DNA from 3 places in the Tardiphaga sp. 813_E8_N1_3 genome. Region 2 is predicted to be linked to each of the others. Evidence: riboswitches for the same ligand, from Rfam matches in the RefSeq annotation. Region 2 holds a riboswitch; each other region holds the start of a gene.
What was found. Region 2 has a riboswitch for cobalamin ahead of AB8A33_RS06560 (DUF1636 domain-containing protein). Riboswitches for the same ligand answer to the same signal wherever they lie in the genome.
Positions count from the first base shown of each region.

Region 1: it holds a riboswitch for cobalamin, as region 2 does, so the genes downstream of both, AB8A33_RS25880 (TonB-dependent receptor) here and AB8A33_RS06560 (DUF1636 domain-containing protein) in region 2, are expected to answer to the same signal.
Region 3: it holds a riboswitch for cobalamin, as region 2 does, so the genes downstream of both, metE (5-methyltetrahydropteroyltriglutamate--homocysteine S-methyltransferase) here and AB8A33_RS06560 (DUF1636 domain-containing protein) in region 2, are expected to answer to the same signal.

Region 1 is NZ_JBPWQE010000001.1:5,475,408-5,478,679, forward strand. It holds gene AB8A33_RS25875 (alkaline phosphatase D family protein) at 1-840, opposite strand, end outside; cobalamin riboswitch at 984-1,175, shown strand; gene AB8A33_RS25880 (TonB-dependent receptor) at 1,282-3,272, shown strand, end outside.
Region 2 is NZ_JBPWQE010000001.1:1,398,585-1,401,856, reverse strand. It holds gene cobW (cobalamin biosynthesis protein CobW) at 1-796, opposite strand, end outside; gene cobU (bifunctional adenosylcobinamide kinase/adenosylcobinamide-phosphate guanylyltransferase) at 797-1,327, opposite strand; gene AB8A33_RS06560 (DUF1636 domain-containing protein) at 1,324-1,767, opposite strand; cobalamin riboswitch at 1,877-2,067, opposite strand; gene cobT (nicotinate-nucleotide--dimethylbenzimidazole phosphoribosyltransferase) at 2,167-3,222, shown strand; gene cobS (adenosylcobinamide-GDP ribazoletransferase) at 3,223-3,272, shown strand, end outside.
Region 3 is NZ_JBPWQE010000001.1:2,866,301-2,869,572, reverse strand. It holds gene AB8A33_RS13715 (protein-L-isoaspartate(D-aspartate) O-methyltransferase) at 1-58, shown strand, start outside; gene AB8A33_RS13710 (peptidoglycan DD-metalloendopeptidase family protein) at 167-1,573, shown strand; cobalamin riboswitch at 1,744-1,955, shown strand; gene metE (5-methyltetrahydropteroyltriglutamate--homocysteine S-methyltransferase) at 2,060-3,272, shown strand, end outside.

The DNA of each region.
Region 1 (3,272 bases), 4.1 Mb from region 2:
GGCGCCGCGCGCGGCCAGCAGCGTGATGTCGCGCTCTTTGTAAGATGACGGCAACTGCTTCGATGAGGACCAGTTGTTGGTGACCTCGTGATCGTCCCACTGGCCGAAGATCGGCACCTGCGCATTGAAGGCACGAACATTGTCGTCCAGCAGATTGTATTTGTGCGCAGCGCGGAATTCGTCGAGCGTCTCGGCGACCTTCGCCTTTTCCGGCACCGTAATGGTGTTTTTCCAGATCGTGCCGTCCGGCAATTTTGCTTCGGGCAGGATCGGGCCGTCAGCGTAAATCGTGTCGCCGGAATGGATCAGGAAATCCGGATTGTGCTTGCGCATGGTGGCGAAGGTGACCATGCCGCCGTCATCGGCATTGATGCCCCAGCCTTGGCCTGCGACATCGCCGCCCCAAACAAAGGACACATCGCGGCGATCCGCCGGCGCGGTGCGGAAGCGGCCGATCACGGGCTCGCCGACGATGTCGGTATGCGAGAGATCGCAGAATTTGACGCGGTAGAAGATGTCCTGCCCGGCCGGCAAATTATCGAGCAGCAGCTTCACCGTGAAATCGGTTTCAGGCAGCGCCCTGACGACAGGCAACATGCGCGCATTGCTGAAGGATTCGGTGGTGGCGACTTCCACTATCATCTGCGCCGGGCGATCGGCGCGCGACCAGATCATGCCGCTGCTCGTCCCGACATCGCCGGACTGCACGCCATGCGATACGGCCGGACGATCCGCCGCGCGGCTGAGGTAAGGCATCGCCAGGAAGCTTGCGCCTGCTGCAGCTGACTGCGTGAGAAAACGACGGCGGGAAATACGTAATACCGAAAACTTGTACGCCATGGCGAACTCCTGATCCTGGCTCTGGCACCAGTGGCTCTAGGCAAATCGCTTGACGCTGCGATGACAGGTGATGCGCAATATCAACACCCGTCAGCACACGTTGCGAGTGACTAGCAACTTGATTGACACATTTGGAAATTTCACCTTAACGTGAAGGCGACGGTTCCCTTCGGGGATCAAAAGGGAATGCGGTGAGGGGGATCCCCCGATTCCGCGGCTGCCCCCGCAACTGTAAGCGGCGAGCCTGCGCCAAGAGCCACTGGGTATTCACCTGGGAAGGCGGCAACAGGCATTGACCCGTGAGCCAGGAGACCTGCCGCCAGTCGTGGTCACACGCGAGCACATTGGGCGGGGTGTCCTGGTGGAAGTCACACTGCCTGTTTGAAAGCAGCGGGGCGACTTGGTTTGCGGTGACGTGCCACGTAACCGCGAGTCCTGTAGATGACCTCCGTTTCTCCCGTCGCATTGAAGCGACATACTCCCTTTCTTTATTCTGTTGCTCTCTCCTGCTTGTTGTGTCCGAGCGAAAGCTGGGCGCAAGCTGCACAGCCAAGCCAGACGCTCGATCCCGTTGTAGTCCAGCCGTCGGCGACGCCTCAGCGCGCACGCCGCACCACGAACGGCAATGCATCGCGTGCTGCGCGCTCACGCCAGCAGCGCAATGTCGCCGCCAATACCGGCGCGCCGGTTACCACACCGACAGGCCCCGTCTTCGCAGCGCCGACGCTCAACCTCACGGGCACTACATCCACCGGCAGCCGCCTCGGCCTGACGCGCCTGCAGACGCCTGCCAGCGTCGAGGTGATCTCGGCCGAGACCATCGCCGAACGCGGCCAGCAGAACGTACTCGATGCCGTGACGCAGAACGCCACCGGCATAACGGCCATCGGAGATCCCGGCAACGGCGGCGTTGCCTTCAGCACCCGTGGCTTCACCGGCGTGGATTCGGTGAAGATGTTGCTCGATGGCACGCGACTCTACGTCGCTTCGGGCACGGTCAACTTCCCGTTTGACACTTGGTCCACCGAACGCATCGAGGTGTTGCGTGGTCCGGCGTCCGTGATGTTCGGCGAGGGTGCCGTCGGCGGCGCTATCAACATAGTCTCGAAGATGCCGTCATGGATCCCGCAAAACCAGGCCGAAATCTCGCTCGACAGCAACATGACCCGCCGCATCGCGGTGGACAGCGGCGGACCGATCAACAAGGACGTTGCCTACCGCATCACGGCTACCGGTAACATGTCGGACGGCTGGGTCGATCGCGGCAACAACTCGAATGTCGCGCTGCATGCCACCGTACAGATCAAGCAGACCGAAGACCTCGTCTGGACGATCTCGACCGACTACGGCGATCGCCACCCGATGCGCTATTTCGGCACGCCGCTGATCAACGGACAGTTCGATCCCGCCCTGCGCTTCAAGAATTACAATGTCGGCGACAGCACGATCCGCTGGCAGGACAGCTGGAGCCAGGTGAAGACCGAATGGCAGGTTGCCGACGGCATCTCGATCCGCAACACGCTGTATTACATGTACAGCCAGCGGCACTGGAAAGAGCTCGAAAACTACGCATTCAATCCGGCAACGGGCCAGATCGACCGCAGCTCATATTTCGAAATCTTCCATAACCAGCAGCAGATCGGCGATCGCTTCGACGCCACGTTCAAGGGCCATGTGCTCGGCATGGCCAATGAGTTTTTGGCCGGTTTCGACGTCAATCGCATCGACTTCAAGCACACCAACAACTCGCCCTATGGCGGATCGTCATCGGTCGATCCGATCAACTTCGATCCCGGCCTGTTCAGCAGCCCGGACCCGACGATTCCCGGCTTCAGGAGCGTCGCCAATCAATACGCGTTCTTCGCCGAAAATCGACTGGCCATCACCGAACAATTGTCGCTGATCGCGGGCGTCCGCCAAGATCAGCCGACCATTGAGCGAACCGACTATCGCAAACCCGCCAACAGTTACACCCGGGACTATTCTGCGACCTCGTGGCGCGTCGGCGCGGTCTATACACCGATCCAGAATCTCGCTTTCTATGGCCAGTATTCGACGGCTGTGGATACGGTCGGCGGACTGATCTCGGCGAGCAATGCCAATGCGAAATTCGATCTCGCAACCGGCAAGCAGGCCGAGATCGGCGTCAAGCAGTCGTTCTGGGGCGGTCGCGGTGAGTGGACGCTAGCAGGCTATGAGATCGTGAAGAACAATCTGATCACTCCCATTCCCGGCGGTGGCGGAACAGTACAACAAGTCGGCCAGCAATCGTCGCGAGGTATCGAAGCCTCGATCGGCCTCGCGCTCGACCACGGCTGGCGCATCGACGCCAACACCGCTTTCCTGCGCGCGAAATATGACGACTTCCAGCAAGCGACCATCGGGGTGAATTATGCGGGCAACGTCCCCATCAACGTCCCGCAGAACGTCTC
Region 2 (3,272 bases):
GCATCGCGTCGATGCTGGTCGCAGCGGTCGGTTTAACGACGATGCTGTCGAAATCGTCATGGTCGTGTTCTTCTTCCTCGCCGTGATGACCGACGCGCACGGCCATGTCGTCCTCGGCAGCGGCATTGAGGCCGATCAATACCGATGGCGCGAGATCACCCTTGGAGCGCACGATGCTGACACCGGGGCGCAGCACAGCCTTCAGCTTGGCTTCGATCTCGGCGAGCTTTTCCGGGGCGACGAGATCGCTCTTCGAGAGCACCACGAGATCGGCGCAAGCGAGCTGGTCCTCGAATACTTCCTCGATGGGATCGTCGTGCTCGATACCCTCGTCCCTGGCGCGTTGCTCGGCAACGGCATCTTCGTCCAGCGTCACGCGCCCCTCGGACAAAGCCAGCGCATCGACGATGGTAACGACGCCATCGACAGTGGCGCGGGTCTTTACCGCGGGCCACGCGAAGGCCTTCAGCAGCGGCTGCGGTAGCGCCAAACCGGACGTCTCGATGACGATGGCGTCGAGCGGACGTTCACGAGACAGCAGCTTGTCCATGGTCGGCACGAAATCGTCAGCGACCGTGCAGCAGATGCAGCCATTGGTGAGCTCGACGATATCGCCAGGCGCGCAGGCCTTTGCCGCGCATTCCTCGACAAGACCGCCATCGAAGCCGGCATCGCCGAATTCATTGACGATCACGGCGATGCGGCGGCCATCGGCCTGGGTCAGCAGCGAGCGCAGCAGCGTGGTCTTGCCGGCGCCGAGGAATCCGGTGAGGACGGTGACGGGAACGCGGGACATTCAATTCTCCTGGGAACGCTTGAGCCAGAGCGGAAGCCCGGCTGCAATGAAAGCAACATTCGGCACGGCGGCCGCGATGATCTGGTTGAGCCGGCCCTGCGCATCGCGAAAGGCGCGGCCGAGCGGTGTCTCCGGCACGAGGCCGAGGCCAACTTCGTTGGACACGAAAACGATCGGATAACGCGACACATCGAGAAAACGCACAAGGCGCTTGGCCTCGATCTCCGGATCGCGCTCGGCAAACATTAGATTCGACAGCCACAGTGTCAGGCAATCCACCAGCACGACGCGGCCGACCGTCGCCTCGCGCGTCAGGGCATCGACCAGCGCCAGCGGCTCTTCCACCGTGATCCAGCCTTCACCGCGCTGCTTGCGATGCTGCGCGATGCGGACATGCATCTCGTCGTCACCGGCCGTTGCGGTCGCCAGATAGATCTTCGTCAAGCCGATGCTGTTGACCAGCGCCTCGGCGAAGGACGACTTGCCGGACCGCGCACCGCCCAGCACCAATGTCGTTGTCGCGGCGGTCATTTCGGAGCACGCCCGTCTTCAGGCGACCAACGCATCGGTGGCACGCGCGCGACCATACCCTTCCGCAGCACCTCGGCGCGCTCGCGCCAAGGCACCAGGCCGTAGTCGGATTTCTGATAGGACTCCACGAAGGACACCAACGCCGCGCTGCCGCTGTCGGTCTGCAGATCACCGAACAAAAATGTGTAGCCGTCAGGACTCGTCACCGCGACCGTCGCCGGTCGCTTGCAGACGCTGAGGCACTGCACCGGACGCACCATCACGGCGCCATCGCCGAGCGCGGCCTTCACCGCATCGAACATGTCCGGCCCGATGATCGTGCCAGTTTCGGCGGCCTTGCAGCTGATGCACACGCTCACGACAACGGGACCAGCCGGCACGGAGCGCGGCGGTTCGACCGAAATTTGTTCGCCAGAGATATCGGCGCTGTCGTGATCCATGACATGCTCAGTTCACGCCCTCACGGGCTTACGAGCTTTGTTGGATCGCGCCGACAGCATTGCCGTCGGTTCGCTCCCGTCCGGTGCACCCCGCCCCGACGACGCCTCCAAAGCACAGTTCGTGATGGCAGGTCTCCTGGCTTGCGAGTCAAAGCCTGTTGCCGCCTTCCCAAGAATTCTGAAGAATTCCCAGTGGCACCGGCGCGGGCTCGTCGCTTACAGTTGCGGGGGCAGCGCCGGCCTCAAACCGGCTTCCCTATTCACCTTCCACGCGGAAGGACCATCGCAAAAGACGCTATCTGCCGGGTGCGCCGGGGTCAACCGCGCCGACGGACTGTCGCCCGGACCTGTTGACCTTGCAGGTCGTCTTGCGTCAGTTAGGCCGCGAAAAGGAACCTCATGTCCGCCCATTCCCAGCCCTTGTGGCAGCCGCCCGCCATTGCGCCTGTTGACCCGCAGATCGCGGCAGGCATCCGTGCCGTCATCGACGGCAAGGCCAAGCCGCCGGGATCGCTGGGGAGAATCGAGGACCTGGCGCTGCAGCTCGGCATGATCCGGCATCCTGGCGAACCGCGCGGCGACAATGCCGTGCTGCTGGTATTTGCCGGGGATCACGGACTCGTGGCCGAAGGCGTGTCGCAATATCCGTCGGCCGTCACGGTCGCGATGGTGATGACCTATCTGGCCGGCCGCGCCACGGCCAATGCCTTCGCCACGGCCAACAACATCGACGTCCGCGTGATCGACATCGGCGTCGCTGCGGAACTGCCTGTGCATCCGAAGCTGATCGACGCCAAGGTCCGCATGGGCACAGCCAACGCCGCGCGCGAGCCAGCGATGACGGCAGAGCACGCAGCCGATGCGCTGACGCGCGGTTTCAGAATCGCGGTTGGCGAGATCAAGGCTGGCGCCGACATCATCGCGCTCGGCGAGATGGGAATTGGCAACACGGCCTCCTCGGCATTGGTGGTTCATCGACTCGCACCGGCACCACTGGATGATTGTATCGGTGTTGGCGCCGGGCAGGATGACGCTGGCATGGCGCGCAAGCGCGCGGCGATCACGAAAGCGGCAGCGCGCAGCGCCGCAACGGCGCCGCTGGATGTGCTGGCTGAATTCGGCGGACTGGAAATCGCGGGCATGGCCGGAGCGATCCTCGGCGCAGCTTCGCAACGGCGGCCGGTGATCATCGACGGCTTCATCTCCAGCGCTGCGGCATTGCTCGCCGTTCGTCTGTGCTCGGCTGCACGCGACTATTGCGTCTTCGCGCACCGTTCGGCCGAACGCGGCCACGATATCGTACTCGATGCGCTCGATGCCAAGCCGCTACTCGATCTCGGCTTGCGGCTCGGCGAAGGCACCGGCGCGCTGCTTGCGGTGCCGGTGGTCCGTGCCGCCGCGCGCATGCTGACCGATGTTGCGAGCCTCGACGACGTGCTGGCCGGAAAGATCTAGATGAGACTGGATCCGCATCTTTTGAATGCGATCCGTTTCCTGACGGTGCT
Region 3 (3,272 bases), 1.5 Mb from region 2:
GGAGCTTGTGGACGTGCGTTTTGTGCCAGCACTTCCGGGCATCGCGCGCGAGCTCTGAAAAAAAGTTCGTGAACGACTGTCACGTGTTGGTCGCAAGGTTAAAGGCTTGGTAACGGAGACGGTGTTTACTCAATTCAGTTGTTTGTTGCGTATGAGTGAGTAACCAATGTCCAGCGTTGTCGAGTTGCTTTACTCGCGTCGCGCTCCGCAGGTCGCGGTGCTGGCGCTGATGTCTATCGGTTTTGCGGGCTGCAGCGCCGACATGCAGACGCGTCTGTCTCAGAATCCAAGTTTTGACTCGGGGCAGTCCCGTGGCTTTGGCTGGCAAGGCGAAACCACCGGCTCGGTGCCGCAGCGGGCACCACGCGCGCCGGTCGAGCGCCAGGAACTGCCGCAGTATCAGCGCCCGGCCTATAATCCGCAGCCGCAGTATCAATCCCAGGCTTTGCCGCCGCCGATCTCGGCGCCGCAATCCTATCCGGCAGCTCGTCCGGTTGCGTCGGCTGCTCCCGTTAGCGGGGGCGGTAACGGTATGTATACGCCGCCGCCCGCACGTGCGCCGATCGAAACCACCGGCTCCACGGCGCCGCGCTCGGTTGCAGCGACCAACGGGCTTGCCCGTGATGGCGGCACCTCGATCATCGTCGGCACCAGCGATACGCTCGATGGTCTGGCGAAGCGCTACAATGTCTCGTCGGCCGCGATCCTGCAGGCCAATGGCTACAAGGGGCCGCGCGCGTTGTCGCCCGGCCAGTCGCTGATCATTCCGCGCCAGGGCGCCGCCGCAACTCCGGCCGTTGCCGCTGCTCCGAGCAAACCTGCCGCCGGCGCATCGACCACGCATTTCGTCAATCGCGGCGATACGCTGATGAGCATCTCGCGCCGGAACAACGTGCCGGTCGCCGAACTCGCGCGCGCCAATGGTTTGGCGCCGAACGCCCAGCTGAAGCTTGGTAGCAAAATCAACGTGCCCGGCGCACGTACTACGGCTTCTGCAGCTCCTGCAGCCGCGCCGCTCGCTGCGCCCGTCGCAGCCGTGACGGCTGCTCCGGCTGGCGCGGTCACGTCCGCTGCCGTGGCCCGTGTTGCTTCTGCCGAACCCGCACAGAAGGCCCGTCTCGCAAGTGCAACGACGACGCCTGAAGAAACCACGCCGGAATCGCCGACTAAAGCCGCTGACGCAACCGGCGCTTTGCCGACGTTCCGTTGGCCGGTGCGCGGCCGCGTGGTCACAGGCTACGGCGCTAAGACCAATGGCAAGTCCAATGACGGCATCAACGTCGCCGTGCCGGAAGGCACGCCGATCAAGGCTGCCGAAGATGGCGTCGTTGCCTATTCCGGCAACGAGCTGAAGGGTTACGGCAATCTGGTTCTCGTTCGTCACTCCAACGGCTACGTCACCGCATATGCCCATGCGAGTGAGCTGATGGTGAAGCGTGGTGAGACCATCAAGCGCGGTCAGGTGATCGGCAAGTCCGGCCAGTCCGGCGAAGTCACGTCGCCGCAGCTTCACTTCGAAATCCGCAAGGGATCGTCGCCGGTCGATCCGCTGCAGTTCCTCAACGGCGCGTAAACGCAATCCACGAAGTGTAGTTTGCATTCACACAAGCCCGGCCTCGTGCCGGGCTTGATGCGTTTGACCTCGGGGCTGCGGCCCACGCCAGCTCCGGAATCTTCAACGCGCCGCTGCGTGTGGGCAGAGTTAGCTCGCGCGAGCTCTGTTGACTGCCGCGCGATGTTGCCCATATGTGAACCTGTCGTGGTTCTTCGGGAAGGTTTGCCCGAAGCTAAGAGGGAAGCCGGTGAGGCGTTAAGCCAAGGCCGGAGCTGCCCCCGCAACTGTAAGCGGTGAGCCGCTGTCCATTAAAGTCACTGAGGCCCGCAAAGGTTTTGGGAAGGCCGGACAGCAGCATTGACCCGCGAGCCAGGAGACCTGCCTCGACAACATAAACGTCCTCGGGCGGGGTGTCCCGGTGGTGCGGTTGCGATTCCGCGACTGCCGTCGTGGAATCCAGACGTGTCACTTTGGCCTTTTGCCCCCAATCATTGGGGTTAAGCCATGTCTACTGTGTCAAAGTCTACCTCTTCAAAATCAACTACCTCACTCCCTGTTGCTACATTGGGCACGCCACGGATCGGTCCGCGGCGTGAGCTCAAGATGGCGCTGGAAAGTTATTGGTCCGGTGCAATCGACGAGAATGCGCTGATCGATGTCGGCGTCGGGCTGCGTGCCGCCAACTGGGCGCGCCAGAAGTCGCTCGGGGTCACGGTCATGCCGTCGAACGACTTCTCTTTCTACGATCAAGTGCTCGATACCAGCGTCATGGTCGGCGCCATTCCCAAAGTCTATGGCTGGACCGGCGGGGATGTTTCCTTCGCCACCTACTTTGCCATAGCGCGCGGATCACAAGGCGCCGCGCATGACGAGGCCTGTAAGCATGGCTCTCACACGCATGATGCGTCCCACGGTGTGCCAGCGCAGGAGATGACCAAGTGGTTTGATACCAACTACCACTTCATGGTGCCGGAACTGACGCCAGATCAAACCTTCTGTCTCGCGTCGCGCAAGCCAATCAAAGAATATGAGGAAGCGAGATCGCTGGGCTATCAGACGCGGCCTGTGCTGGTCGGGCCTGTGACCTATCTGAAGCTTGCCAAGAGTGCAGATGCGTCATTCGATCCGGTGACGCTACTCGATCGATTGCTACCTGTTTACGTCGAAGTGCTCGGAGAATTGGCCGACAGAGGCGCCGAATGGGTGCAACTGGATGAGCCATGTCTGGTGCTCGATCTCGACACGTCGGCCCAGCAGGCGCTGCAGCGGACTTATGCGGCTTTTGCCGAAGCGGTCCCGCAGCTCAGGATCATGCTGAACACTTACTTTGGCGAACTTGGCGATAACCTCGATCTGGCCCTATCGCTTCCCGTCGCCGGGCTTCATCTCGATCTGGTCCGTGGATCGGAGCAGTTTGACGAAGTCGCTGCGAAGGCACGAAAGGACCTGATCCTCTCACTCGGCGTGATCGACGGCCGCAATATCTGGCGGTCCGATCTGTCCAGCCTGCTCGATGGGCTGGAGCCCATGGTCGATCTGCTGGGGCGGCATCGCGTTGAGCTCGCGCCATCCTGTTCGCTATTGCATGTGCCGATCGATCTGGGCCTTGAGACTGATCTCGATCCGGACGTCAAAAGCTGGCTGGCCTTTTCGATCCAGAAGATGGAAGAGCTGGCCGCACTTGGAGCAGCACTGGCTGGCAGTCGCGCTGATGTTG